Regions from separate parts of the Koromonas soli genome, predicted to be linked through region 1. Evidence: predicted binding sites of a transcription regulator. Region 1 holds the regulator's gene; each other region holds the start of a gene.

What was found. The regulator LexA, encoded in region 1, represses DNA repair genes until DNA is damaged. The targets are predictions, from matches to a motif close to CANTTCGCTTTTTATTCGC.
Region 2: the regulator LexA is predicted to act here: its motif matches at 2,517-2,535, upstream of AC6IY8_RS14755 (putative DNA modification/repair radical SAM protein).
Region 3: the regulator LexA is predicted to act here: its motif matches at 5,773-5,791, upstream of recA (recombinase RecA).

Annotation. Positions count from the first base shown of each region.
Region 1 covers NZ_AP040872.1:256,297-266,306, forward strand. The annotation lists gene AC6IY8_RS01100 (PAS domain S-box protein) at 1-2,452, shown strand, start outside; gene lexA (transcriptional repressor LexA) at 2,545-3,171, opposite strand; gene AC6IY8_RS01110 (tetratricopeptide repeat protein) at 3,336-5,792, shown strand; gene AC6IY8_RS01115 (class I adenylate-forming enzyme family protein) at 5,876-7,330, shown strand; gene AC6IY8_RS01120 (hypothetical protein) at 7,494-7,706, shown strand; gene AC6IY8_RS01125 (hypothetical protein) at 7,783-7,983, shown strand; gene AC6IY8_RS01130 (hypothetical protein) at 8,219-8,542, shown strand; gene uvrA (excinuclease ABC subunit UvrA) at 8,633-10,010, opposite strand, start outside.
Region 2 covers NZ_AP040872.1:3,412,050-3,422,059, forward strand. The annotation lists gene AC6IY8_RS14750 (UdgX family uracil-DNA binding protein) at 1-1,252, opposite strand, end outside; gene AC6IY8_RS14755 (putative DNA modification/repair radical SAM protein) at 1,249-2,499, opposite strand; gene AC6IY8_RS14760 (carboxypeptidase-like regulatory domain-containing protein) at 2,720-6,481, opposite strand; gene AC6IY8_RS14765 (hybrid sensor histidine kinase/response regulator) at 7,027-9,408, shown strand; gene AC6IY8_RS14770 (RluA family pseudouridine synthase) at 9,835-10,010, shown strand, end outside.
Region 3 covers NZ_AP040872.1:3,891,773-3,901,782, forward strand. The annotation lists gene AC6IY8_RS16960 (DUF2238 domain-containing protein) at 1-171, opposite strand, end outside; gene fabG (3-oxoacyl-[acyl-carrier-protein] reductase) at 179-925, opposite strand; gene AC6IY8_RS16970 (cation:proton antiporter) at 976-2,199, opposite strand; gene AC6IY8_RS16975 (hypothetical protein) at 2,500-2,847, shown strand; gene AC6IY8_RS16980 (YqjF family protein) at 2,906-3,793, opposite strand; gene AC6IY8_RS16985 (FAD-dependent thymidylate synthase) at 4,144-5,718, shown strand; gene recA (recombinase RecA) at 5,965-7,041, shown strand; one part of gene AC6IY8_RS16995 (IS3 family transposase) at 7,164-8,146, opposite strand; one part of gene AC6IY8_RS16995 (IS3 family transposase) at 8,146-8,404, opposite strand; gene AC6IY8_RS17000 (AI-2E family transporter) at 8,584-9,648, opposite strand.

The DNA of each region.
Region 1 (10,010 bases):
TCATGCGACATTCGATGGCGACCGCACGTACTATCTCTTTTCTGCCTCGTTGATGCCAGGTGCAACGCACCGTCTGGTGATTGCTCAGCCGGTTGCGCTCTTCAATGTCCCCTCCCAGTTGACCTTTGATGAACTGCTGGACTCTTCCTTCGACGGCTTGGCAATACTCGACTCCGAGCGGCGCTTCCATCAGGTCAGCCTGCGGTTCAAGGAAATGTTCGGCTACTCCATTCAGGAGCTTGAGGGTAAGACGCCTGATCTGCTGGTCCCGCCTGGGCGAGAGCACGAGTTTCAATCAGGAAACAAGACACTCGACCGCGGCGGCGTGTACGTACTTGAGACCCGTCGTCTGCGCCGCGATGGAAGCGAGTTGGAAGTGCTGGTAATTTCGCAACCGATTACGACGGGGCGTCTTCGCGGCGGCCTGGTCGTGGTTTATCGGGATCTGACCGAGACGAATCGCAATGCCCGTTTTCACAATCTCCGGTTGGACGTAACGCGAACGCTGGCGACTGCGACCTCGGTGGAAGGTGCGGGAGGGGAATTGCTGCCTGCTCTCGGCAAGGCGCTCGGATGGGAGATCGCACGCCTCTGGACCATCGCCGAGGAGGGGCTGAAGTGCGTCGTTGGATACACGCAGTCCGGCCTTCATTGTCAGGGGAGCGCCACAGGACCGGGACGGCGCTGTACCAGTCGCGCCCAGCGCGTAGCGCACGACGGAGAGGCGATTTGGCTCAACGACCTCGACCCGGATTCGTCCTGTATCGGGCGCGAAGGATGCAGAATTGAGAACGGCTCTCTGGCAGCGTTTCCTATCTTCGACAGCCACAAGCAGATTCTCGGGGTTTTGGAACTGATGTCCTCGAGTACGATGCAGCCCGAGCCGGGACACCGCGAGCTGCTTGAAGGCATATGCGCGCAACTTGGGCAGTTCATCACCCGCTGCAACGCGGAAGCGGCACTCGCCGAGAACGAAGCGAAGTTTCGCACTCTTGCCGAGATGGCTCCAACCGCCATCTTCATCCACGTTGATGGCTGGGTCATTTATGCCAATGCGGCGTTTGAGTCGCTCACCGGGTTCACTCGCAACAACATTCTGAATCGACTGGCATGGCCGCTTTTTCATCCCGAAGATCGCGAGATCCTGCAGGACCGCGCTCGACGCCGTGCATTGGGGCAGGAAATCCAGAAGCGCTGGCAGGCGCGCGTCGTCCGCAACGACGGCGAAGTGCGCTGGATCGATTACGCGGCCGCTCGCATCATGCTCAACAATCGTCCCGCCGTGTTGTGTGCGCTGACCGACATGACGGAACAGCGTGCGCTCGAGATGCAGCTTCGCCAGACGCAAAAGATGGAAGCCATTGGGCGTCTTGCCGGAGGCATCGCGCATGACTTCAACAATCTGCTTATGGTGATTGGCTGCTGCAGCGAACTCATCATGCAATCGCCAGAGTTGCCTGAAAATGTGCGCAAGGACGTGCAGGAAATCAGTAACGCTTCCGAACGCGCTGCGGCTCTTACTCGACAGCTACTCGCATTCAGCCGCCATCAGGTTCTCGAGCCGAAAATCCTCGACCTGAACTCCACGCTCACCGGCACCGAACTTATTCTTCGCCGCGCCTTGGGAGACGACATCCAGCTACACTTCGACCTTGAGCCCGATCTCGGACTGATCCTTGCCGACCCCAGCCAGATCGAGCAGGTGGCAATGAACCTCGCGGTAAACGCGCGTGATGCTATGCCCGACGGCGGGCGACTGAACATCCGCACCTACAGTGTGCATCTGGAACACTCTGTCGCGCAGGCGGGAGACTACGCTGTGCTCGCCGTGGAAGACACCGGCATTGGCATGTCCCAGGAAGTGCAGCAGCACATCTTTGAACCGTTCTTCACCACCAAGAGCGAAACCAAGGGAACGGGGCTTGGGCTCTCGACGGTGTACGGCATCGCGAAACAGACGGGCGGGTTCGTCACTGTAGATAGTCAGCCAAAATGTGGAGCGACATTCAGGGTCTTCTTCCCAATCGCTGCCGGACTTGCACTCGCATCCGACAAGCGCGATGAGCATGATGTTCTACAGTCTCGCTCAGCGACTGTCCTGCTTGTCGAAGATCAGGACGACGTTCGCGGAGTACTGCACAGCACTCTGGCGCGTGATGGTTATCTCGTTATGCAAGCTGAGAGCGGCGCGCAGGCGTTGGAGATCAGCGCGACATACGCCAGCAAAATCGACCTTCTGGTGACCGACGTTGTCATGTCGGGAATGTCGGGCCGCGACCTCGCCGATCAATTAACACAGATCCGCCCCGGCCTCAAAGTGCTCTACGTTTCGGGATACAACGAGGACACGATCCTGCAAACCGGAGTCGTCGAGGGCCAGACCGAGTTTCTGCAAAAGCCATTCTCGCCCTCCGTTCTGTGCCGCAAGGTCCGCGAAATTCTGGCGAAGTAGATCCTTACCTCGATGTTGGGTGCCCAGATTCACGAAGCGAAGCGTAGTTACCCTGGCACTGAATCTGAGCAACAGTAATCGGACAAAAATCTCTAGTACTTCCGCAGCACCGCCACGACCCTGCCCTGCACCTGCACGGCTTCTGCCGGAACCATAATCGGCTGCATGTTTGCATTCGATGGCTGCAGGCGAATCTGCTCGCCTGCGTGGTAGATGCGTTTCAGCGTTGTGTCCGAGCCGTTGACCAGCGCTACTACGATCTCGCCTTCGCGCGCGGTTTGCGTCTTCTCTACCAGCACATAGTCGCCATTCATGATGTGTTCGTCCTGCATGCTGTCGCCTGAAACTTGCAGCACAAAAACATCTTTCGCGCGTGTGAAGTCAGTGAGCGAAATGGTCTCCGGAGTTTCCACCTGCTCAATCGGGCGGCCTGCCGCGATGCGTCCGACGAGAGGCAACTCCACTGTGCTCACGGCCACCGCAGATGCTCGCTCGGGAATTCCATCGGGGAGCGGCAGCACATCAATGGAACGGCTGCGGTTGAAATCGCGGCGCAGCAGCTTTTTGCTTTCGAGATTGTTGATGTGCTTGTGGACAGTGGCCAGAGAACTAAGTCCCAGGGCCGCGCCGATTTCTTCAAACGAGGGGGAGTAGCCATTATTCTGTACGAATTCGGCGATAAAGTCGTACATCTCACGCTGTCGCTTGGTTAATGCCATTTCGCAACCTCTCGTGTGCCCACCCGCACAATCCCAACATTCTGGCGAATAAAAGGCGAAGTGTCAATCGCTGGCCCATGTCTAGTTGGATACCCCTATTTCTTACTTTTTCTAGACTAAGGAGATGTGCAGAGGTGTGAGTTGCAGAATAGAATCGCACAAAGATGAACGACGCCGCCAAACGCGTAGAGCGTGCCGAAAAGCTGCTCGATAGAGGCAAGCCCGAGCTTGCTCTGGCCGAGTATCGCCAGGCTATCGAAATGGAGCCCGATAATCTGCCTTTGCTGCAGAAGGCTGCCGACATCAGCATGTCGGTGGGACAGTTGGGGCTTGCGTCGGACATGCTGCGGCGGCTGTTTGCCCAATATGTAGACGGCAAGCAGCTCAGCAATGCGGCGCTCGTCTTTCGCCGTCTGCAACGCATGAAGGCCCTGGATCCCGAGATGGTGATCCGTTACGCCGAGCTTTTCGTTAGCACCAGCCGCAAAGATGCGGCCGAAGCCTACCGTATCGCGTTCGAGGAATTCCAGCGCCTGGGTGATCCTCGGCGTGCGCTGCACTGCATGTCGCGCTCGCTCGAACTCGAGCCGCGCATGGAGGATTATCGCGAGCACGCCCGCATGTGCGAAGCCCTTCACGAGCCGGTACTCGCTGCCGAGTCCCTTGTGCAACTGGGCACCATGCTGGAAAAGCTAGGCCAGGACGCATCGGAAACCTACGCCCGTGCTTTCGCCGCCAATCCCGCTAACACCGCTGCGCGGCTGGGAAATGGACGCGCACTCATCGCGCAGAACCGTCCCGCAGAGGCCGTGGAAATGCTGCAGCCCATTGCCACTAGTCTCTCGAGCCCCGACGAGGTTCGCGAGCCCTATGCGCTGGCGCTGATCGCCCTGGGGCGTGTGGAAGAGGCAGAGCCCTTTGCGTGGCGGCTATATGAGCGCGATCCGCATAAGAATCTCGCAGCGCTGCTTTCCGTCATTGGCGGATTGATTGATCGCGACCTGGTGGACCGCGCGCTGGGACTAGCGCGCCGCTTGGAGGATTTCAATCGCAAGCAGGGGCACCTCATTGACTTCATGAAGCACCTTGCGCAACTCGCCGCCGAGCGCACGCCGCGCATTCGCTTCTATGAATACATGGCCGAGCTCTACAACAGCGCCAACCGCGAGGTAGAGTACGCGCAAGTGCTGTCACGTCTCTTTGATCTCTACTTTGAGGCAGGGAGCTACTCCCGGGCGCTCGACGCGCTGGATCGCGCTGTGGACATCGACCCCTATGAGTCTGCGCACAGGGATCGGATGCAGAAGCTCGCGGGGCACGTGGCAGAAGATCGCCTGCAGACCGTGGCGAAAAGGCTCGGCGTCGATGCACCGGAGATGTCCGCGCCCGTCGTGCAGGAGCAGGAGGCAGCGTCCGAAGCTCCGGCTCCCAAGGTGCTTGAGGACTTGATTCTTCAGGCAGAGATTTTCCTGCAGTACGGCATGCGCGATAAAGCGTTGCAGAAGATCGAGCACTTAAGGCAGGTGTTTCCGGTGGAAACGGAAACCGACCCGCGAATCCGCGAGCTGTTCACCACTGCGGGACTGGCAGCGCCAGCCCTGCGGGAGGAAACAGTCGAGCGCAGCCGTCCGTCTGACGGCATGGCTCGCGCGGCGGAGGTAAGCCGCATCATTGCGCGGCAAAGCGATCCACGTTCAGTGCTTGTGACGGCCGTGAATCAGATTGGCGCGAAGTGGCAGTACAGCCGCTGTCTTGCGGCGTTGGCAATTCCGGGCAAGCCTCCATCTCTCGTTGTCGAGTACTGCTCGCCCGAGGTGACGAAGTCGGAGCGTGCCGCGATGGTGCGTCTGCTCGCCATGAGTCAACGGCTCACGGCGATCGAGCCGGTTTTTCCTGCGGCAGATGTGCAGTCCTCCGAACCGTTGTCGCCGATTCGCAAGGAACTGGCGCGGCTCAACATTCACTCGCTGGTTGCACTTGCATTGATGAGCGAGGATCAGCCGATTGGTCTTCTGATCGTTCAACAGTGCGGGGTGCGCCGCCGCTGGTCTGCCGATGATCTTGCGCTTCTGCGCTCGTTGGCCGATCAGGTTGCACTCGCGGTTCACAATGCGCGCCTGCGTTCGCTGGTTTCAACCCTGGGCGTGGCCGAAGAGAAGACCGGATTGCTGAAGCGCTCGGCTTACATCGATGCTGTCGTAGCCGAACTTGGCAGGCAGCGCACGACGCACGATTTCTCGAGCACCCTGGCTCTGCTGCAGATTGCATCGGCAACGCCTTCCGACGTCGAGCACGCCGTCAGCGAAGTGGTGCGTACGCTGCGCTCGATTGCGCAGGATCAAGCGATGTTGTTCCGCTACGAGGGCGACACGGTCGCCATGCTGGTCCCGCATCTTGAAATACCGGAAACCGAGGCCCTGCTTGCACAATTGCGCGATGCGCTCGGGCCGGTCGGAATCAACATTACTGCGGGAATCGCCAAGGCAGGAGCCTTCGCCGGATTTGAGCCGGAAGATGCTGCGACCGAGTGGATCAATCGTGTCGCTCGCGCACTCACCGAAGCTGAGCACACTCCGGAACATACCTGTGTGCTGCCACCCGAAGCAGCGTCTCTCGCGTAGGTTCGCTGGTGCCGCAGGCGCGTGGCTGCGTGCTACACTTACACGGCAAACGACCACAATTCTCATCGAAATGAGCACACGAAATGCAGACTAGCGCCATTCTCGAGCGCTTCTTTTCCGCTGTCCGCCTGTACCCAGATCGTCCAGCCATCATCGGTACCGAATATTCCATCACGTTCGCTGAGCTGGAGCGTCGAGCCTCGAGCGTTGCGCGCCGCATCGCCGAGCGCGTCAAGGGAGAGACCGTTGCGCTGCTCTATGGCAACACTCCCGAATTTGCTCCGCTCTTTCTCGGCGCTTTGTGGGCAGGGAAGCGGATTGCCGTTTTACCAACGCTTGCGCCTCCTCCGCTGCTCAAGCTTATGGCGATGGAAACCGGCGTCGAGCTGGTGATCACCAGCGAAGAGTTCGTGCCCCACCTGATGGGCGTGGGTATGCAGTGCTGGATCGGCGACACGGCGGTCGAAGATGAAGCAATCGAATTTCCGAAACAGGCGCATCCGTCCAGCCCCGCGGTGTTCCTCTACACCTCGGGAACCACCGGACGGCCCAAAGCAGTTGCTCTCAGCGAAGAGAACATCATCGCCAACATGGATGGTTGCAAGCAGGCGACAGGCTTCAACGCCGACCAGGTGATGCTCGCCGTGCTGCCGCTGTTCCACGCCTACGGACTCACGATCACCACGCTGCTGCCCCTCACCGTGGGCGCAAGCGTCGTGGTGCCCGAGCGCTTCGTGCCGCGCCAGATTCTGCAGCTTATCGAGAAGCACCGCGTCTCATGTCTCATTGCCGTGCCGGGCCAATATCGCGTATTGACCAAGGATCCCACGCCGATCGATGCCAGTTCGCTCTGGCTCTGCATTGCCGGAGCAGAGCGTCTGCCCGATCGCGTCGCACAGGAATTTCATGAACGCTTTGGTCACGTGCTGGCGCAGGGCTACGGAACCACCGAGCTTTCGCCCGTCGTATCGTTCAGTCCGCCTGAGGACTACCGTCCCGGCTCTGTGGGCAGGCCTCTGCCGAACATCGAGGTGACAATTCGCGATGAGAATGACGCCGTGCTGCCCGCAGGAGAAGTCGGCGAGGTCTGCGTCTCCGGACCCTCGGTAATGATGGGCTATCTCGGCGACGCGGAAGGCACCGCGAGGAAGATTTGCAATGGAATTCTGCACACCAGCGACAAGGGCTATCTCGATCAGGACGGCTTTTTGTTCCTGATGGGACGCGCCGATGACCTGGTAAAAGTGTCGGGTGAAAAGGTGTATCCCTCCGAGGTTGAAAACGCATTGGAGACAATCGACGGTGTGGAAGAGGCAGCGGTCGTCGCATTTCCCGATGAGAAACACGGCTCTCGTCTGCATGCGTTCGTACAGCTTCGCCCGGAGTCGTCGTTGACCGACGCAGAGCTGCGCACAGCCTGCCGCGAACTGATGGAGCACTACAAAATTCCGCGTGCGTTTACATTCGTTTCCCAGATGCCAAGGACGCTTTCCGGCAAGACGGACAAGCGTGCGCTTGCCACCTCGACCGCGAGTTAAGGAAAGTCGCGACAAGCAGAAGGCGCGGATCATCTCCGCGCCCTTCATTTTGCTGTCTCATCATGCCTGCTTTTTTCATTTCGGAAACATGATGTAATCCGGGCGGCGAAATGCTTTCGGCAACACTTGAGGCAGTGAGATGATTGAGCAACGAAGACTCGTCATGATCGGACCACTTACAAAACGTGAAAAGGTGCGATTCGGCCTCATCCTTTTCTCTTGCGCCATGATCGTTTTCGTCTTCGCGGACACCGCGCTTGTGAGATTTCAAAGCGGCATGCCGTGGTTCAAGCAGGCGCTGGTAGCGGTGCTCTGGGGGGTGATCGCCATTGTGACTACATTGAGGTTTCGCCGTCGCTCGAAGCTGACCCGCTGAGCGGCATCTCTTCTTCCCCTTCTCATCTGTGGAACTGCCCCCCGCTTGCCAGCGTATGTACTGACAGAGGCGCGCCATGACATTCTTTCTCTGGCTCATCGTTCTGTTCTTCTGCTGGCCCCTTGCACTGATCGCAATCGTTCTCTACCCGATCGTGTGGCTCTTCCTGCTGCCGTTCCGGATCGTTGGCATCGCAGTCGAAGGCGTATTGGAACTGATTCGAGCTGTCATCATGCTGCCTGCGCGCGTCCTCGGCGGAGGCCCGCGCCGATATTAATCCCATCCTGCCATTCCATTTTGTATTGACACTGGCTCGCGATTCAGAGATGCTGTTCACCCGTCAGGTGCCTCCCCCTTTCTCTTTCACCGGAGCGATTTCCCGCATTTTCAGTTGCAGTTTGGGCTCTCATTCTTGTGTCACAAGAAGTTTAGGAGCGTGTGCTGCTATGAAGAAAGTTTGGCTGGTTTGCTCGCTGGCACTTCTAGTCTTTTCGATTAGCTGAGGTCATCCCATGACGTTGATGTCGATCACCGTCAGCCCGGCATCCTCGGCGATCACCGGTTCAGGATCTTTGCTCGCCACCTTGCCGGTTCAATACAAGGCTTACGGCAACTTCATTCATCCACAAGAGGTGGTCGATATCTCTAACTATGTGTCGTGGACCAGTTCGGTTCCAGGTGTCGCAAATTTGGACAACACCGGACTCGTTAGAGCTTCCGGTAACGGAAGCTGCGGAACAGTGGTCATTACAGCGACAGCGAGCAAGGGGCTCGTAGGACCCGGAACATCGGGTAATCGTCGTTGGAACGGCGACATTCACCGTAAACGACGTTAATAACACGAACTGCAAATGAAGGGTGCCTGCTCTTCGGAGACGTCGAGTACGCAAACTGCGCCGGGTTGAAGGCACCCTCGTGCTTCCAGGTTACCGCCCTGGGGTCGCTGCCAGCGCCTGTCCGGTGTAGCTGCGCTTGATCTTTGCCACCTGTTCGGGAGTCCCCTGCGCGACCACGCGACCGCCGTCTTCTCCGCCATCCGGTCCCAGATCGATGATCCAGTCGGCGTTACGGATTACGTCGAGATTGTGCTCGATGATCACGATCGTATTGCCAAGATCGGTCAACCGATGAAGCACTTCGAGCAACCGGTTCACGTCCTCGAAATGCAATCCAGTAGTCGGCTCATCCAGCAGATACATCGTGCGCCCCGTCTGGCGCTTGCTCAGCTCGCGCGCCAGTTTGATGCGCTGGGCCTCGCCGCCGCTCAGCGTCACCGATGATTGCCCGAGGTGAATGTAACCCAGTCCCACATCGACGAGAGTTTGCAGTTTCTGCCGTGCCTGCGGAAAATTCTCGAGCACACCGAGAGCTTCGCTGATCGGAGTATCCAGCAGGTCGGCGATGCTGTAGCCCTTGTACTGCACGGCCAGTGTCTCGCGGTTGTAGCGCTTGCCGCCGCACACCTCGCACAGCACATATACATCCGGCAGAAAGTTCATTTCAATGCGACGCTCACCCTCGCCCTGGCATGCTTCGCAGCGCCCGCCGGAAACGTTGAACGAGAAACGCCCCGCCTTGTATCCGCGCTCGCGCGATTCGGGCAGCATGGCGTAGAGTTCGCGGATTTGAGTGAAGACGCCGGTGTAGGTTGCAGGATTCGAGCGCGGCGTGCGGCCAATCGGCGACTGATCGATCCGGATGACCTTGTCGATTTCGCCTACGCCTTTGATCTCGCGATGGTCTCCCGGTTCCTGCCGCGACTTGTAAATTTTCTGCGCCAGCGCGGCGTAAAGAATGTCATTCACAAGTGTCGATTTACCCGAGCCCGAGACGCCGGTGACGACCGTCATGACTCCGAGCGGGAAGCTGACATCGATATTCTTCAGGTTGTGCTCGCGTGCGCCCAGCACCTCGATGGCGTTTCCGTTAATCTTTCGTCGCTCGAAGCGCACTGGAATCACCTTGCGACCCGAGATGTACTGGCCCGTGAGTGAGTCCTCGTCTGCGGCGATTTGCGTCGGCGTGCCCGAGGCAACTAGTTCGCCGCCAAGTTTGCCCGCGCCCGGCCCAAGGTCGATAACGTAATCGGCGCGGCGGATCGTCTCTTCATCGTGCTCCACCACGAGAACCGTGTTGCCCAGATCGCGCAGCGACTCCAGCGATTGCAACAGCTTTTCGTTGTCGCGCGCATGCAGGCCGATCGAAGGTTCATCGAGCACGTATAGCACGCCGCGAAGCTTCGACCCGATCTGCGTCGCCAGCCGGATGCGCTGACCTTCGCCGCCGCTGAGCGTGGCAGCCGAA
Region 2 (10,010 bases), 1.3 Mb from region 1:
GCGTTTGGATCACCTTGCCCGCATCGCGAGTGATGCGGACGCTGCTGCCGAGCAAAGATTTGGCGGCGGTGGCGCCCAGCAGAAGGATGGCTTGCGGCTGGATGGACTGGAGTTCGGCTTCGAGCCAGGGGCGGCAGGCAATGATTTCCGACATGCGCGGGGTCTGGTGAATGCGGCGCTTGCCCTGACGGATGAACTTGAAGTGCTTCACAGCATTGGTCAGGTAGATGTCGGAGCGCAGGATACCGGCTTCATCCATGGCGCGCTGGAGGACCTCGCCCGCAGGGCCGACGAAGGAATGGCCAGTGAGGTCTTCTACGTCTCCGGGTTGTTCGCCGACGAGCACAAGACGGGCGGTGGGCGAGCCCTCGCCGAAGATAGTTTGCGTGGCATCGCAGTGCAGCGGGCATGCGGTGCAGGCGCTGGCAGCTTCGCGCAAGACGTTGAGGTCGCGACTGGGCGGGACGATGTGTTGCGCGGAGGTCGATTGCTGACGATGCATGGTTTCGAGACGGGCGGGGACATCGGCCAGCACTTCGGGCAACGCCTGCAACTCGGGGAGGTTGGTCCAGAAGCGCGAAGGCATTTCCTGCCGCATGAGATCGAGATTCATGCGGGCGGGGTTGAAGGTGGTGCGGTAGTAGGTGGACCAGAGCGATTCCAACTCGTCTTTGTTTGAAGACTGCGGCATGGCGACGCCGGGCGAGTAGGAAAGACGAAGGCCGTCCCAGTTGGCCGATCCGTGCGGAGTGAGGATCGTCCAGCGCATGGCAGCAAAACGCTTCTCGAAAAACGGGGCGACGAGGCGGATGATGCGGTAGTCGGGACGATACCAGGCGACGAACCATTCGGCTCCGTCGCGTTCCATGCGGCGGAAACGGACGAAGGCATGCATGTGGTGAATGTCTCGAACGATTTCCTGACGCATGCGGTTGAGGCGCAAAACTTCAGGATCGATTTGCACGGAGAGCAGGCTGCGCTCGCCGTGAACGACACGCCACAGAACGCTGTAGAGCAGATGCCATCGCGCTGGATCGGTGTGGCACGAAACAAGGCGTGCAAGATCGAAGTAGCGCCGGGGAACGCGGAGCTTGCTGCCGGATTCGCCAACGGGCTCGGAGGGAAGAAGCGATAACTGCTCGGCATCGGCCTCCGACCAGGCGACATCGTGAGGCGCTACGTTGGAGGCCAGCAGTTCGCGGCAACGCTGGCGGAAGCTGGCGAACTGCGGCTCAACCGAAACGTGGATCACAACTCACCTGCTACGGCCGCGGTGGCTGCGTCGAATAGTGCAAGCTGCTCGGGAACGGCGGTCACGGTCGGCAGGCGATTGGAGTCGAGCAACACGACCGAGGGACTATGGTCGGTAGTGATGACGAACGGCTTGCAGCGGCGTAGCGAGACGCGCAGCTTGCGCAGATCGTCGAGCGAGAGATGGTGATAGCGCCGGATGGACAGAATGCGCATGGCATTGCGATAGCCGATGCCGGGGACGCGCAGCAATTCTTCGCGAGTGGCGCGGTTCACATCCACTGGGAAGAACTCGCGATGGCGCAAGGCCCAGGCGTGTTTGGGATCCACCTTGGCGTCGAGGTTGGGTTCCTGCTCGGTGGTGAGCTCGTCGGCGTGGAATCCGTAGTAGCGCATGAGCCAATCGGCTTCATAAAGGCGATGCTCGCGCACAAGCGGCGGGGCCGCAATGGGCAGGCGGGCATCAGCCTTGGGGAATGGGCTGAACGCGGAGTAGTACACGCGACGCAACTTGTAGGCGGAATACAGGTGCGAAGACTTCGCCAGAATCTGCGCGTCGGTGCTGGGAGTAGCGCCAACGACCATTTGCGTGCTTTGTCCGGCGGGGGCGAGGAGGCGAGCCGATTTCGATTTGGCACGCTCTTCTTTCGAGGACACGATTTCAGTTGTAACGCGCCCAAGAGTGTTCTCGATGACAGCGCTGTTCTTTTCTGGCGCGAGCTTGTCGAGATCGGTCTGCGTGGGCAGCTCGACGTTGGCACTCAGTCGGTCGGCATAGCCGGCGGCCTGACGAAGAAGTTCGGGCGAGCAGCCGGGAATCGTCTTGAGATGGATGTAGCCGTTGAAGCGGTGGTCGGTGCGAAGGGTACGCGCGACCTCGATGAGCTGCTCCATGGTGTAGTCGGGCGACTGGATGATGCCGGAGCTCAGGAAAAGCCCTTCAATGTAATTTCGCTTGTAGAAGTCGATGGTGAGTTGCGCGACCTCGGCGGGAGTGAAGCGGGCCCGCGGGATGTCGCTGGAGCTGCGATTGACGCAGAAGACACAGTCGTAAATGCAGTAGTTCGTCAGCAGGATCTTGAGCAACGAGACACAGCGGCCGTCGGGCGTGTAGCTGTGGCAGATGCCGCAAGCAGCCGTGTTGCCGAGAGCTCCAAGTTCGGCACTGCGGCGCGATCCGCTGCTCGCGCAGGAGGCGTCGTACTTCGCCGAGTCTGAGAGGATGCGAAGCTTGGTTTCCAGCTCCATTGACCAGATTGTAACAAGAGAAGAGAAGGCGAACATAGGCCAGAATTGGCCCGATATCCGGGGGAGAAAAAGGTTTTCACGGCGGGCTGAGGGCTGAGTCTAAATCAAACTCCCCCGCCGTAAACTCGCGAAACGCGAGTTTACGGGAGGGCACCTGGGTGGAAGAAAATCCCCGCCACCTACATTGGTGACGGGGACTGGAGGAAGACTGCTCAGGAGGTTAGAAGTCGAACTTCAGCGAGATCTCTGACAGGCGACGTCCGACGGTCAGAGGGGCGAAGCCGAAATTCCTGTTGGCGCTTGTCGCTGTCGCGGGCGAGTTGCCGGACAGATTGAGCGTCGTCTGATTGGGATACGGCGTGCCGAAGCTATGCAGCGGGTGGTTCAGGAAGTTGAAGGCTGCATAACGGAAGCGCAGTTTGCGACTTTCGCCGAGAGAGAAGGACTTCTCAAGGCTGAGATCGCTGTTGAAGAACGCCGGGCCGTGCATGTAAGGCATGATGTACGGACCGTTGGTTCCAATCTCCGGCAGGGCGAAGCATCCGCCGTTGATGAACTGGTTCTTGCCAAGGCCGGAGCGTGGGTTGCACTTCATGACCGGCTGCAAGCTCACGTCAGGCGTTCCGAGGATGGTCTGGCTGTTGACCGGGTAGCTTCCGCCGTCGGTGGGAGTGATGGTGCCCTGCAGGTAGAAGTCCGGCGAGAAGCTGACTCCGGTCTGCATGTTGCCGCCGCTCTCGAGGGTGGTGATGCCCGAGATCATCCAGTCGTTGGCGATCAAGCCGAGCGTTCGCTGCGGAGTGACCTTGCCGAACTGGTAGGAGTAGGAGAGGTTGAGGATGTGGCTACGGTCATAGTTCATCGGGCCGTAGTTGTTCTTGATGTGGAAGGGATCGACCGGCGCGGTGTAGTTGAAGTCAGCCGCGGAGCCGAGGATGCCGAGTGCCTTGGACCATGTGTAATTGATGTTGTAAGTCAGGCGTCCGGACTGCTTCACGAGCAGAGCCTGGAAGCCATTGTAGTTGGCATAGGTATTGTGCTGCGGCACGATGATGCTGCCATATTGCGGATAGGGACGGGCGGCCTGAACGCTCGGCTCACCGGCCCAGTCCTGCGTGTTGTTCAACTGCGCGGCCTGGTAAGGCGTGCATCCCTCGGGATTGCAGGGGCGCGGCATCCAGGAGGCCGTGGCAGCGTTGATCTTGGCTGCCGCAGCGGCGGTGAACAGGTAGCCGACAGGAACGGCGTTGATGTTATTGAGCACGACGGCCTGCGTGGTGCCGTTGTTCATCAGCGAGTTGCTGTTATTGCCGGCGTAGGAGAACTGGAGGTATGTCGTCTTGTTCAACTGCTGGGCGATGCTCAAGCTGTAGTTGTTGGTGACCGGCGTCTTGCGATCGCTGGCGAGGAGTCCGGAGACGGAGGAAATCGGCAGCGAGGTCTGGGTGCCTCCGGCATTGCCGTAGGTCGCCGGATTCTGGTGGACGGTGCTGACACCAGCAAGGGTGTTTCCGCTGAAGCCTTGCAGGTCGGCTTTGCGCAGTCCGGTTGCGGTTTGGAACGCGCCAATCACGTCGTCGGCGGAGTCATGGAAGCGATAGGCTCCGTAGCCGCCGCGGATGACGGTCTTACCGTTCTTGAACACATCCCACGCGATGCCGAAACGCGGTGCAAAGTAGGCTCCGGTGGAACTGGTGCCGGAGTTGGGTATCGCAGGATTGATGCCATGCCACTGGAATCCGGGGAACGGATTGGAGGTGGCGTTCATGTTGGTGCCGATGAGGTTTGGCTGCCAGACGGCTGCGCCGAGCCCGTGCGAGTCCGTCCAGGCTCCGAGATGGCTTACGCGAAGACCGTAGGTGAGAACAACGCTCTGGCTGAGACGCCATGCATCCTGCGCATAACCTTCAATGTTCCAGAAGTAAATGTTGGTGCGCGGGGTGAACGAGGTCTGGTGGAAGTCCTGAATCTGGCCTTCAAAGAAGTTGGCCAGCGAGTTTCCGCTGTTGAAGTGGGGCGTGGGATCGAAAGCCGGGCTGCCGTCTGGATAGAAGCCGTTGTAGCTGTGGAGTTCGTTGCCGGCGGCGCCGAACCAATAGTTCTGAATGACGCCGTTGGCCTGGCTCTGGTTGGCCTGATTGTTGGCTACGCGCTGGCCGAAGATTCCGAACTTGAGGCCATGCTTGCCGACGACTTTGCTGAGGTTGTCGCTGAGGGCGGGCTGATACTTATGCAGGTACAGTCCACCGGTAGTGAAGTCCGGCCATAGACCGAGCGGCAGGCCGCCGTAGGGAGCATAGGTTCCGAGTTGCGGATATTGCTTGGAGCCGTTATCAAAGACTGCGTTGTATGGGTAGTTGATGGTGGATTTCAGCAGGGCCTTCTGGTTCTTCGGCTCGAACTGCTGGGTGAAATAGGTGAGAGTCGCAGTCAACTCGTTGGTCAGCGTGGGGGAGAAGACCTTGACGTAGTTGGCCGAGGCGCTGTGCACGTTGATGCGGTTGAGGAGGCCGCCGCCAGGGGTGTTCACGGCACCCATGATGCTTTGCGGAGCATAGTAGGGAACCTGCGGCTGTCCCTGCAGTCCGTGTTCGAAGCTGTAACGGAAGAAGACGAGGTTGTTGGAGTTGATGTTGTAGTCGAGACGGCTGGTGGTCTGGAAGATGTTGTTGCCCACCAGATTGAGCGTCTGATAGTTGTAGCCGTCGCTGTTGGTGGCCGCAAGATTGGGCAGTGGCAGGGTGTTGTTCACCAAGGCCATGGCACCAGGATCGAGGAAGGCCGCGATGTTGCCGTTGGTCAGCGCGCCACCGTTATCTCCCACGGTCGGGGTGGGCGAAATCTGGGCGTAGGTGCCGCTGGTGTAGCTGGGGCCGAGGTAGTTCTTGATGGCCTCGGTGCTGAAGTCGCCCTTGCGCATGGCGGCCGTGGGCACGAGCGCGTTGACTATGGCGCTGCTGGCAGAGCCGTAGGCGTAAACGTCTTTCTGGAAATCAAGCTCGGCACCAGTGAAGAATGTCAGCTTCTTCGTTCCGGGGACCGGACCGCTGAGAGTGAAACCGGGATAGATGTAACGGTCGTCGGGGCGTGCGATCTTGCTGTACTTCGCCAACGAGTCGTTGGAGTTCAGTGCGCTGGTTCGGGCGTAGGTGTAGAGCGAGCCGTGATAGGTCTGGGTTCCGGGCTTGGTGACGCCGGTGATGACCACGGGACCGTTGGACTGATCGACGCCGAAGTTGGAGGTCTGCACCTGGACTTCGCTGACGAATGCGACGTTGATGTTCTGAAGGTTGGCACCCATGTTGCCGGAGTCGGTAAGGTTGGCACCGTCAAGTTTGAGAGTGGTGCCCGCTACAGGAGCGCCGTTGGAGATATAAGCATTGCCCATGCCGATGTTCACTTGCGAGAAGTCGGGGGCAGTATTGGTGTTATCAGTGCTGCGAATGGCAAACCCGGGAAGAATCTTTTGAAGTTCGGTGGCGTCGCGTCCGACAACCGAAAGACGATCGACATCGGTGGAGGAAATGGTGGAACTGAGTTGGCCGCTATCGAGCGGGATTTCGCCGGTTGCGCCCTCGACGGATACGGTTTCTGCGGTCGAGGCGAGGCCCAGCTTGATGTCCTGCAAGGCGAGCGCATCACCCGGGTTGATGTGAACGCTGGGCCGGACGAAGTCGCGGAAGCCAGCCATCTTGATAGTGATGCGATAGTCTCCGCTGGGCACGGCGGCAAAGTAAAACGCACCTGAGGCGGTGGTCGTGAGAGTGCGTTCGAGCCCGTTCTGAAGATTGGTGATGGTGACTACGGCACCAGAGACGACGGCAGAGCCGGGATCCTGAACCATGCCGCTCAGGCTGCCTGCTCCGACCTGTCCTGTTGCCACGCCGCACAGACAGAATGCAACGAGGCATATAACGAATGCGGAAATCCACCGCTTTGCACACCAGCGGCCGCCGCGAACAGCTTTGTTGTAAGTACTCATTCCTGCCTCCCCAAAGACAACATCCCCACGGCGGCCGAGATCATTGCCGGCTCGCTCGATGACGGGGTACCTAAGCTGAACCTTTATAAGTCAGCCACAATGGGAGGGTAAGGTGAGTTACAGAAAAAGCAGCACTCTTATCAGGTAAAACATTTTTGGATTGAGCAGCTTAGACCAGGTTTTCCGATGTGCTTAACATCACGGCCTCATCTTTTTTACCTTCGAACAGACTCGCCGGATCAATTGCCCGACAGACCGCGTGTATCGAACGACGGCATAGAACGCCAGGGACGGGTGTTTCCTGAAGCAAACAGAACTCAGAGGTTCAATTCGCTTTTATGGCGAGTTGGCCCGAACGCAGCGAACCTTTGCGCCGGGGTTTGTCGTCGGGATAACGTGGCTGCATTGCCTCCCATCCAATCCGCAAGATTTGCGAAGGCATTTCAAAGTGAGCGGAGCTTTGCGCGATCTTGATTGACCGCCACTTCAACGAGTGCAAAACTACACAGCCGTTCGAAGAACCTCGCAAACATCGGAGAGCCGTCATGAAGGCCACCATCCCGATCCCGGACGACGAGTCGGCACGGTTGAGGGCACTATTCGAACTGCAAATCCTGGATACGCCTCCGGAAGAGGCTTTTGAGCAGATCACTCAACTTGCGGCGATGATCTGCAAGGCTCCGATGGCGATCATGACCCTGCTGGACGAGAGCAGGCAATGGTTTAAGTCGCGAGTCGGAGTCAAATTCACCGAGACTCCCCGGGAAGTTGCATTTTGCGCATACGCCATCATGCAACGCGACATGATGGTGGTCCGGGACGCATCCGCCGACCCACGGTTTCAAGACAACATTCTGGTCACCGGAGAGCTGAACGTTCGCTTCTATGCAGGCGTTCCCTTGCTGATTGGCGAAATGGCCGTGGGAACACTGGCGGTGCTCGACACAGTACCCCGCGATATCACAGAGGACCAGCGCACCGGCCTGCGCCTGCTTGCCCATCAATGTGTTCAGCATCTGGAGAACAGGCGATTTGCATTCAGCAGGAAAGAGATGCTGGAAGGAGTTCTGGATGCCTCGCCGCTGGCCATCATTCTGCTGAACACTCGCGGAGAGGTTATCTCGTGGAACAAGTCTGCCGAGCGCATCTTTGGCTGGCGCAGTGAGGAGGTGCTGAACAAGCCGTATCCGGCCGTGCCCGCCGGACTTGAGGCCGAATTCGATAGAACGCTGGCTGGAATGTTGTCGGGCTCCGAGTACCAGTTCGACACCGTGCGACAGCGGAAGGACAACGCGACTTTCCCGGCAAGGATATGGGCGGCGGCAGTAAGAAATCCCACAGGAGAGGTGGTGGGTGCCGTGGTGCTGGTGGAAGACATGACGGCAGATGTGCAGATGGAGAACAATCTCCTGCAGCTTGGAGCCGCAATTTCGGCTTCGGAAGACGCCATCATCTCCGAGGATCTCGAAGGATATATAACAACCTGGGCTGGAGCAGCAGAGAAGATACTCGGATACTCCGCGGAGGAAATGGTTGGGCGTCATATCAGTACTCTGCTACCGCCAGAACGCAGGGGAGGGGTCGCGAAATCGTTAAAACGTATTCGCAACGGTGAGTCCTTTACCAGCTCGCGCGTGGAACAGGTGCGCAAGGATGGAAGGAAGATCATCGTCTCCGCGTCATTCACGCCATTGCGCAACTCGACAGAACAAATCACCGGGGTCTGCGTCGTGGTGCGCGACGTCACGGCGCAGATTCACATTGAGCAACAACTGGCGCAGGCGCAGAAGATGGAAGCCGTAGGACGCCTTGCCGGAGGCGTGGCACACGACTTCAACAACATGCTCGGAGTCATCCTGGGCTATGCGGAACTTGCCGAGTCGAGTCTTCCACCGGACAGTCCGGTGAAGAGAAGTCTGGAGATGATCAAGACGACGGCAATGCGCTCCGGAGACCTGACGCGGCAGTTGCTGGCCTTCAGCCGAAAGCAGGTTCTAGAGCCGACACTGCTGGAGCTGGACGAGGTGGTGACTGAGTCGCAGAGGATGATGTCTCGCGTGATTGGCGAGCACATCGAGCTGCAATTTCAACTGAACGCAGGGCAAGGACGGGTAAGAACCGATCGCAGCCAATTACAGCAGGTGCTGATGAACCTGGCGGTAAACGCACGCGACGCCATGCCGGAAGGCGGAAAGCTGTGCATTGAAACCTACACGTTCAAAGGCAGCCCCGCACCGCACATGCCGGAGGACCGATACCTGGTGATAAGGATTTCCGATACCGGATCGGGCATCGACCAGTCAACGCAGGAGCATATGTTCGAGCCGTTCTTCACCACTAAGGAGTCCGGCAAAGGTACGGGATTGGGACTCTCAACAGTGCACGGCATTGTGACGCAGAGCGGCGGGCATGTCGCGGTGCACAGCGAGATGGGGAAGGGCACGACCTTCGAAGTGTATCTTCCAGAGGTAAGAGAGAAGAATCAAGGCGAGCGACTGAAAGCGGTCGAGCGGCAAGACTCCGGCGGCGGAGCCACGGTACTGCTGGTGGAAGACGAACTTTCTTTGCGGAAGATCATTGCCGAATGGCTGCGCGCTCACGGCTATCGGGTCATCGAGACGGAGAACGGAGAGCGGGCGGTGCAGGAACTCAGCCATGGGGATATTGCAGTCGATGCGATCGTCACGGACGTTGTAATGCCGAAGGTGAGTGGGAAACAGGTCGTGCGGGAACTTCGGTCACGGTATCCAGATCTGAAGGTGCTCTACATGTCAGGCTATGCGGATGGGGTGCTGGACCTCAGCGATATTGGCGACCGAGGCGTTGCCTTCCTGGCGAAACCTTTTACGGCGTCGGCTCTGACAGCAGCCCTGAGCAAGCTGATGAACCAGGACGAAAACTCCGAGGAGCTTCGGCCAGGTGCGTGAAGGCCGACACTGGAATGAGCTGTTCATGGGCCAGGTTCTTGGTTGCGCTGCTTTCTGACTGGGTGGATCTGCCACGGATCAGGTGATATCTCGTCTGTTTGGCTCTCGCGGCGCTGCCGACGTCGCTCTGTGCCAAGCGCCTCCCTCTTGAGGCGTTCGATCTCTTTGCCCTGTTCGTCGGCCATTTTCTCGAGGAATTCCCGAATGGTCGGCATCTTCACCGGCTGTCCGATTGATACGAGCTCGCCTTCTCTGTGCAGCATGCCTGATTCGATTCTCATATCGCATTTTGGGATGTGAGGAATGCCGTTCAACCGTTCCGGTTTATTTGCGTGAAGACTCCGGAGGTCGGCTGCTGCCTGAATCCAGTGTCGCTCGACTGACAGCAACACCTGCCGCAGATGCGATAGCTTACACTGAAACTACATGCTCAACCGGGGCTATGCCTACACCACAATCATCAGCAGGAAATACCACGGACAAACCCTGCTCACCCACCTGGCAAGCCATTACCCCCACTCAACCCCACAGGCCTGGCAACAAAACCTGAACAACGGCGAAGTCACCCTCAACGGCGTTACCGCCACCGGAAGCGAGTTGGT
Region 3 (10,010 bases), 810 kb from region 1:
CCGAAAACGAAAACGGGTGGCCGCGAGCACGGCCACTCCGATCAAAGCAGGCAGAACTTCCAGAAACCACGTGAACGGATCATACGTATGAATTGCCGACGCAATCAGCGCCACCGCAAACACAACGCACAGCCCCAACTCATACCGCCAACCGTTTCCGTTCTCGCTCATGATGCCCTCAGCGCATCAGCATACCGCCATTCACATCCAGCACGTGACCTGTAATGTAGCCCGCTTCTTCGCTTGCCAGGAACGCCACTGCGTTCGCCACATCCATATCCGTGCCCTGGCGTCCCAGCGGAATCTGCGCCGCAATGCCAGCCTTCTGCTCATCGGTTAGAGCCTCCGTCATCGCCGTCGCAATATATCCCGGAGCCACCGCATTCACCGTGATGTTTCGCGAAGCCACTTCGCGCGCCACCGACATCGTCAGTCCGATCAGCCCTGCCTTCGATGAAGCGTAGTTTGCCTGTCCCGGCGCGCCCATCTCGCCCACAATCGAGGTGATGTTGATAATGCGTCCCCAGTGCTGTTTCAGCATTCCGCCGATCACAGCCTGTATCAGCAGAAACGGCGCACTCAGATTCGTGGCCAGCACGTCGTCCCAGTCCGGGCGCTTCATCCGCATCAGCAGCCCATCGCGCGTGATTCCAGCGTTGTTTACCAGGATGTCGATTTTCCCAAGCTGTCCGGTGATCTCTTTCACCGCCGCCTTGATCGCGTCGCCCGAAGCCACGTCCAGTTTGAATGCCGCAGCCTTCCCGCCCGCGCCTTCAATCTGCGCTTGTACTTCCTTCAGCTTGTCTTCATTGCGAGCTGCCAGTGCGACAGTTGCTCCGGCTTTGGCGAGTGTCACGGCGCAGGCGCGCCCAATTCCCTGCGACGCTCCGGTGACGAGCGCCACGTGTCCCTGCAAGGACTCCATAGATCACCTCAGATATGCAATTGGAACTTAGCGGATTATAGCTGACCAGCCTACCCGAGTTGACCGGAGATCTGCACTTCTGCTGCTTCTTCGCCGCTCGCCACGCCGCCGCCGCGCCCTTTGTTGTCCGGTGCAAAGAGTGTTCGCAGGAAGGGAACTGGCAGTACGGTTGTCACTGCCGTCATCACGATCACGATTGCATAGGCACGCTGCGAAATCATGTTCATCTGCAGACCGATGAGTGCCACGATCAGCGCAACTTCTCCGCGCGGCGTCATGCCCACTCCCACCTGCAACATGCTTCGCCATCCTTCGCGATACATCGGCAGCCCGCAGCCAACGATTTTCGAGACCACTGCCAGCCCCGATATCGCAAAGGCCAACACCACCACTGAACGCGAAAACACCGACAGGTCCAGCCGTGATCCCATCGTGAAGAAGAAGAAAGGAGAGAGGAATTGATTGATCGCCTGCGACCGTGGCTCCAGGTTCCATCGCGGAGAGTAATCAGCGAACGCTAGGCCCGCAAAGAACGCGCCGATAATCGCCGCCATACCGATCCGCGTTGCTGCCACCGAGAGACCAAGACACAGCGCCAGTGCCAGCACCAGCGGAGCATCCTGCGTCTGCATCTGCTGAATGCCCGGCCGCAGCCGGTCCACCACCTGCGGAGCCACATAGATCATGAACAGCGCAAAGCCCACGGCCTCCACCGTCACCAACCCAAGATGCAAATACTGAATTCCGCCCGTGCTCACCGTGCTTACCAGCACGCCCAGCAACAGCATTCCCAGGATGTCATCGAAGACCGCGGCTCCCAGAATCACTTGTGCTCCGCGCGACTTATGCACGTTCATGTCGCGCAGCACGCGAGCCGTGATTCCCACGCTCGTCGCCACCATCGCCGCCGCTACAAACACTGCTTCGTGCGTTGGTTCGTGATTCATCTTCAGGAAGAAGAATCCCATCGCAAATGGCAGCACAATTCCCGCCACTGCCACTCTCAGGCTTAGCCTTCCCACGCGGATCAGGTCTCGAGGCGAGGTCTCCAGCCCAACCGTGAACAGCAGGAACACTGCTCCCACTTCGGCGATCGAATTGATTGTGTCTCCCGGAATTACGAAGCGCGTCGCGTAGGGCCCAAGAACTACTCCCGCCAGAATCTCACCCAGCACTGCGGGCAGGTGAAGTCGTTCAAACAGCTCACCAAAAACCTTCGCCCAAACGAAGATCGTGAAAAGCTGCAGCAGAAGTGAGTCGGTCCCATGAGGCATCTGTCAGTCCAGGGTGCGGCGCATGCGCTTCCGGCGCGGAAGGCTTACGTTATTTATTGTGCGGTAATTGAAGGCTATCCAGCGAGCAAAATCGAAGGCTGCAGTACGTTTATGGGCCAAAGCTGTGCTGCTCTATCGGTGTGAATTGCCGCTTCAGGGATGATCTACTCTGGAATCCCGAGTGGCGCATTCTGGCATATTCTTTCGTGTGCTTCTACTCTCGAATTCCTTAACACTCTGCTCTGGATTCATGCAATGTTAGCGACGTCCGATAAATCATCCTCCCCCTTGCATACGACCATGAAGACAAGATTCTTGTACACTTTGCAATCCACCTTAGGCATAGCTGTCAGCGCCGTCTGCGCCATCGCTCTCGCCTTAGTCTTCTCTCGCACTCCATGGAAAATGATTGTTCCGTTCGTGTTCACCGCCGTTCTGGTGCTACTCGCCAGCCGTTTCGGTGCCATGGTGAGTGTAGTCGGCTCCTTGCTCGCTGCCATCATCTTTTCGCAGCTTCTGTTCTCCCCGCTACACTCCGTGCGTGTCGATAACGATGCCGAACGAGGCACCCTCGCTTGGATGATCCTGCTCTCCGTCTCGGCCTCTTACCTTCTGTTTCCCTCGCGCACCGACGGACGCCACTTGTAGTTGTTGTTCTTGTGAATGTGCCGGACTCATGCGGGACGATTATGTCTGCGTGATCTTTTTAGCGTCCCAGTTGAATTCTCTCCGGCGCCCAAACCAGCGTCTTCAACGAACGCGAAAAGTGGCATAACTCCGGTGTCGTTTCAACATTCAGTCCCGCTGCGACCGCGATCGTATTAGCACCCACCGCAATGCTGGCTTGCTGCATCATCCACGGTTGATGGTGCACCTCGATGCGATACATCTTTCGCCTGTTCCACGAATACACGCAGTAACGCTCGGTAAGAAATTCATCCAGACTTCCTCGCGCCGCCCGCTTCGCTTCACCTTCGGGACAATATCGCACGTCGAGTTCAGCCCGGCCTTCCTGCGGCTGTGGACCATGCAGACGCCGCGAGTGGAATCGAATTTCACCGCCCGCCGCTTTTCTCGCCTCCACCGTTGCTCCGCTCACATTCATCGATGCATGCCAATATGGCAGCCTGAAGAACATTCGCGCCATCCACACCGCCGACAGGTTTGCTGCATCCACGCTGAAGTAGTACAGGCCCGGCTTCCCCTGCAATGTCACATACGTGCGCAGCGTCACCTGCGGAAAAAACGATAACCCCGGCAGCGGAGGAATCCCGCTCGGCCGCACATGGCTCGTCGAGAACGCCGCCAGCGAAACCCACGCCACCCCGTCATACAGATCGAGCGTCAACTCATGCGGCACCATCTCCCGCACCATCGCAGGATCGGCAGGGAAGTGCGCCAGCAACAGATCGTTCCAGTTCTGCGACAGCAGCCACGGCGCATCCGGAGGCATCCACGGCCGATGCTCAATCTCATACAGCAAACTTCCCGCCGTAATAAATCGTGTCTCTACTTCCGGTTCCACCATCACTCCCCATTGCCCAGGGATAGCTCCCCGCGAGAGTTCATCATATCCGCACTTTAGGGCACACATCCTAAAACTCGTGCTTTTGCGTTCTCGATCAAAATGGAAAACATCTACCGATCACAGGTGAACAGGCGTCCTCTCCTTACGGGTGCACGGTGCCCCACCTCTGCCTTCCTTTGGCAGAGGTGGGTGTTTTGCTTTTGCTCTTGCCTTTGCCTTCGCTCTTGCCTTTGCCTTTGCTCTTGCTTTTGCCTTTGCTCTTGCCTTTGCCTTTGCTCTTGCTGTTGTTCTTAAGGTGTCATCCTGAGGCGAAGCCGAAGGACCCCAGCCGCCCTCCCAATCTCCACTGCCGCTCCAGGTCACCTACCACCAACCCGCTCTTGTCCTTGCCCTCCCTTTGCTGCACAATCGAACCCATGACCGAACCGGCCTCCGCTACTCCTTCCGCTGCCCAGCCCTCTTCTGCCGAAACGCAGGTGTACTGCATTCACGGCGCTGCCCCGGAAGTCCAGGCCTACGCCATGGCCAAGTACTCGCGCTCCTCGCTTTCCATCAAGCAGTCCCTCACCGAGCTCAACGACGAGAAAGCGGAGAAGTTCCTCGGAACCTTCTATTTCCAGTACGGTCATCGCTCCATTGCCGACCTTGCTCACATCGCCATGGCCATCGAGCGCCTCTCCATCCTCGCCGCGACGCTTGTCGTCGATGAAACCCGCTGGGACGGACAGGAGCGCTCCACCCGCTATCAGGATTTCAAGAAGAGCGGCCACTACACCCCGCGCTTCGCCGACCCCGCCGACACTCGCCTCTACGAAGACACCATCGAGTTCCTCTTCTCCGAATACCGCAAGTTCAGCGAACTCAACTTCGAGTACCTCAAGTCAAAAACCCCCAAGCCCGCCGACCTGCCGCAGGAATCCTACGATCGCACCCTGCGTGCCCGAGCCTTCGACATTTCGCGCTACCTGCTTCCGCTCGCTACGAATACCTCACTCGGACAAATCGTCAACGCCCGCACACTCGAAACCCAGGTCTCGCGCCTTCTCGGCAGCGAGTACGAAGAGGTCCGCACCCTCGCCGATCGCATGAAGCAGGCCGCCCGCGGCTCCGCCTGGGACGTCAATACCGAAAAGCGCCGCGCCCTCGTCGATCAGGTCGCTGCCAAAGATCCGGCCCTCGCCGAGCAGCTTCGTGTCGAACTCCTGCGCGAAACAAGGGTCTGCCCCACGCTCGTCAAGTACGCCCAACCCTGCGGCTACGAACTCTCCACCCGCACCGAGCTCGCCCACGCCGCCGCCGAGCTGATGCACGGAGCGCCCATCTCTCCCGCTCCCGAGGTCGATCTGCTCGACGACGATCCGCTCGAAATCGAGCTGGCCACCACGCTTCTCTACGAACACTCCGACTACTCATACCGCCAGCTTCGCGAAGCCGTTTCCGCCCTCTCCGCCGCCCGCCGCGATGAAATCATCGACCTGGGCCTGCGCCATCGCGGGGCTCACGACGAAATCCTCCGCCCCTACAGCGCCGGGCAGAAATTCCGCTTCGACATCCTCATGGATATCGGCGCCTACCGCGACCTCCATCGCCATCGCCGCTGCGTGCAGATTCACCAGCCTTACGGCTTTGCCCACGGCTTCGAGACCCCTCGCGAGATTCAGGATGCCGGCCACTCCGCGCTCTACTCCTCGGCCATGCAGCGCGTCGCCTCCGCCGGAGCCCAACTCGCAGCCTCGCTTTTCGCTCGCGGCGAAGCCACCCAGCCCACGCACTACCTCGTCCCGCTCGCCTACCGCAAGCGCACTCTGTTCAAAATGGATTTTGCCGAGGTCGTCTACATCAGCGAGCTCCGCACCGGCCCGGGCGGCCACTGGAGCTACCGCAAAGTTGCCTATGAGATGTACGAAAAGGTCGCCGAGCGCCACCCTTCGCTCGCCCGCTACTTCCGCGTGACCGACATCCACCAGCCCATCGATCTGCTGCAAAGATAAGGCTCGCAATATGCCCGGAAATAGCAGCAATATTTCCGGGCATATTTTGCCCAACCTTTCACCTTTCATTCCCCTTGGCCTTCGCCCGTGCTATTCTCACCCTCAGCCGCCATTTCTGCCGTGATGATTGCAAATGCAATGCGCAATCCGCATCGTGATTCGAGCAAAGGTGGCTCCGGGCGGTAGCTTCCGCACCCACAATTTTTCAGCCACGCGCCCGCCAGGCGCTTTGGCAAGGAGTGCTTCATGGCCGACGATCGGTCCCGCGCAATTGATCTTGCGCTCTCTCAGATTGAAAAGCAGTTTGGCAAGGGCTCCATCATGCGCCTGGGAAACAAGGGCCCCATCACTCCCATGTCGGTGATCTCCACCGGTTCCATCTCCTTCGACTCCGCTCTCGGCGTCGGCGGAGTTCCCCGTGGCCGCGTCGTTGAGGTCTTTGGCCCTGAGTCTTCGGGCAAAACCACCATCACCCTCCAGATCATCGCCGAAGCCCAGAAAGCTGGCGGCATGGCGGCCTTTGTCGATGCCGAACACGCTCTCGACCCCGCTTATGCCAAGAAACTCGGCGTCGATGTCGATAATCTCCTCGTCTCGCAGCCCGACTACGGCGAGCAGGCCCTCGAAATCACCGAGGCCCTTGTCCGTTCCGGCGCCATCGATGTTCTGGTCGTTGACTCCGTCGCTGCCCTTGTCCCCAAGGCCGAACTCGACGGCGAAATGGGCGACAGCCACGTCGGCCTGCAGGCGCGCCTCATGTCTCAGGCTCTCCGCAAACTCACCGGCACGGTTTCGAAGTCGCGCACCTGCCTCATCTTCATCAACCAGATCCGCGAAAAGATCGGTGTCATGTTCGGTAATCCCGAAACCACCACCGGCGGACGCGCCCTCAAGTTCTATTCCTCGGTTCGCATCGACATCCGCCGCATCGCCGCCATCAAGGACGGAGACCAGGTCGTCGGCTCACGCACCAAGGTCAAGATCGTCAAGAACAAGACCGCCGCGCCCTTCCGCGAAGCCGAGTTCGACATCATGTACGGCGAAGGCATCAGCCGTGAAGGCGACATGCTCGACCTCGCGGTCGATCGCAACATCGTCGAGAAATCCGGAGCCTGGTACAGCTTCGATGGCGAACGCATCGGCCAGGGCCGCGAGAACGCCAAGAACTTCCTCAAAGAGAACAAGGACGTCGCCGCCAAGATCGAGCAAGCCGTGCGCAAAGCTCTCGGCCTCGACCGCGCCGCCTCCGAAGCTCCGGCCGACCCCCAACCCGCCGCCCCCAAGGAAGTCGCTGCCGCCAAGGCCGCCATGCCCAAAAAGTAACCATATCCTCAACCAAAAAGGGACGGATCAAATCCGTCCCTTTCTTTCGCTCTTGCCTAGCCTTCGCCTCTTGCCTTTGCTCTTGTTTTGCCTTTGCTTTTGCCTCTGTTCTGACCTTGCCCTCAGAATGCGTACCCCGTAGTCGTCGTGGCTGTGGGAAAGTTGGAAAGCGTTTTTTGCTTTCCTGCTTTTCCATAGCCTGCTTTGGTTCGTGTTTGTTCGAACTGAATCGGGCTGAGGTAGTTCAGAGCTGAGTGCAACCGGGTTTGGTTATACCACCGTAGCCAGTTCAGGATTTCATCTTTCGCTTGGCGATGGGTGGCGAAGCGTTTGCCGTGCAGCCGCTCTACTTTGAGCGAGGCAAACAGGGTTTCGCTCACGGCGTTGTCCCAGCAGTTGCCCTTGCGACTCATGGACGCTTGGATTCCATGCTCTTTCAGTCGCTGACTGAACTCATCGCTGGCATACTGGCAGCCCCGATCGCTATGAAAGATCAGCCCGCTGTGTTTGCCCGGACAGCGCTCGAACCAAGCCATTTCGAGAGCGTCGATCACCAGTTCGCTCCGCATATGATCGCGCAGAGACCAACCCACAACACGGCGGCTGAACAGGTCGATCACCACCGCCAGGTACAGCCATCCTTCGTCGGTTGGAATGTAGGTGATGTCTCCAACCCAGACTTTGTTCGGAGCGGCGGCCGCGAAGTTACGATCCAGAAGGTTCGGCGCAATCGGCAGGTTGTGCCGGCTGTTCGTAGTCATCACTCGGAAGCGCCGTTTGCCGCGGGCTCGAATGCCGTGCTGCTGCATCAGTCGTTGGATCCGCTGTTTGCCGACGCGCACGCCCTGCTCGCGCAGTTGCCGCCAGATGCGCGGCCACCCGTAGGCTCCGCGATGCTCGGCATACACCGCGCGGATGTGCACCAGCAGTGCTTCGTCGCTCAGGTGGCGGAGAGCGTTGCGTCGACGGGCAAAGTGTTCATGGTAGCCGGCCACGCTCACCCGCAGTACCCGGCACTGCACACGGATCGGCCAGACACGCCGGTGGCGTTGGATGAAGGCGTATTTCATTTCTGGCCTTTCGCGAAGTACGCCGTCGCTTTTTCCAGGATGTCGCGCTCCATCTTGACCCGCGCCAGTTCGGCCCGCAGACGGCTAATCTCCATCTGCTCGGCGCTGACCGCCTTGCCATGGTCGGCGCCCTTGAGTTTGCCCTCCCGGTGCGCTTTTACCCAGTTGGACAGTGTTTGCTCAATCAGACCCAGACTTCGCGCCGCCGAAGCGATACTCTGGCCAGACTCAACCAGTCGCACCGCCTCCTGCTTGTACTCCAGCGTGTACCGCGCCCGTCTCCCCTTCCCCATCTCCGCTCTCCCTACTGCGATTGGATGATCGCTCAGCATGGGGTACGTTTGGCAGGGGCAAGATCATTCTTGCTTCTGCTTTTGGTTTTCTTTGTTTTTAAGGGTGTCATCCTGAGCGCAACGAAGGACCCCAGCCGACGTTGGCATCTGCTCCTCCGCCCCAGGTCACCTACCACCACCTACACCACCTCGTGCTCCGTCTCTACCACCACCCCTGCCCGATGCCTCCGGTAGCTCTGCCACAAAATCCTCGCCGCTGCCATGATCGGCACCGCAAAGTAGACTCCTGCCACCCCTGCAATCTCGCCTCCTGCCAGCACGCCAAAAATCGCCGCCAACGGATGCACTTCGACCCTTCCTCCCAGCACCCTTGGTGAGATCAGGTAGTCCTGCAATCCGCGCCACACCAGCAGAAAAGCCAGCACCGCCAGCAAATGCCCATAGTTCAGCCCAAAGCTCACCGCCAGAATCAGCGCCCCTGCCACCAGCGGCCCCACGAATGGAATGAACTCCAGCAACCCGCCCAACGCACCCAGCGCCCACGAATACGGCACCCTCATGATCGTCAGCACCGTCATATAGACCACGCCCGAAATCGCGGCGAGGTACAACTGCGCCCTCACAAAATGCGAAAGCATGTCATCCAGGCTGCTCAGAATGTCGCGCAGTATCTCCCTACTTCGCGGATCTTCCACCAGCCCCTCGATATTCCTTCCAAACTCGCTTTTGTCCTTCAGAAAGAAGATCGCCAGAATCGGAATCAGTACGATCCACAGCGCATTCCCCGCCACTTCCGTCACTTTCTTGCTTTGCGCGCTGATTGCCGAAAGCACATCTTCGCGATGCCCCACAATCAGCTCTTGAGCCCGTGCCTGTGTCTCCTGGCTCCAGCCCCGCGCCCTTCCCACCTGGAAAGCGATACTGCCGTTGGCGACTTTAGTGTAGAGATCCGGTGCCGCTGCCGTCAGGTGCCGTCCTTCCTCCATTACCCGTGGACCAACGACCACGCCCACAATCGTCAGTGCCGCAAAAATCGCGACATAGGTTATCGCGATTGCCACGCCTCGCCCGCGCCGTGTCCAGCGCTGCACCAGCGCGATCAGCGGCTCCAGCAGATAGGCAAACAGCATGGCAAATAGGAAGGCCAGCACCGGCTTGCGCGCCATCCACGTCAACCCCAGCAGCGCAACCATTGCCAGCACCGTGAACAGAATCCGTAGAGTATGTTTGTCGAAAAAGCTCATAAATTGTTTGGCCCTGTAAGTCGCCCAATTGTAGAGCCATGGGCCAAACTCTGCATTGCACGCGCCGCCGCGACGACCTGTCTCCGTTCTGATGCGCTTTTCCTCATTCCCAGCGGCTACGCCTCGCTCCCCACCTTTTCTAATCTCAACCTCTGGTGCCCAAACTTTTCAAATCTCCACCTTCGATACCCGAATTTCAAATCTCCACCTTTGGTGCCCTACCTCTGCCTTCTTTTGGCAGAGGTGGGTGTCTTGCTCTTGCCTTTGCTCTTGCTCTTGCATTTGCTCTTGCCTTTGACCTTCGCTCTTTCGCTGTCATCCTGAGCGCAGCGAAGGACCGCTACCGCACCACCCCTCTCCCG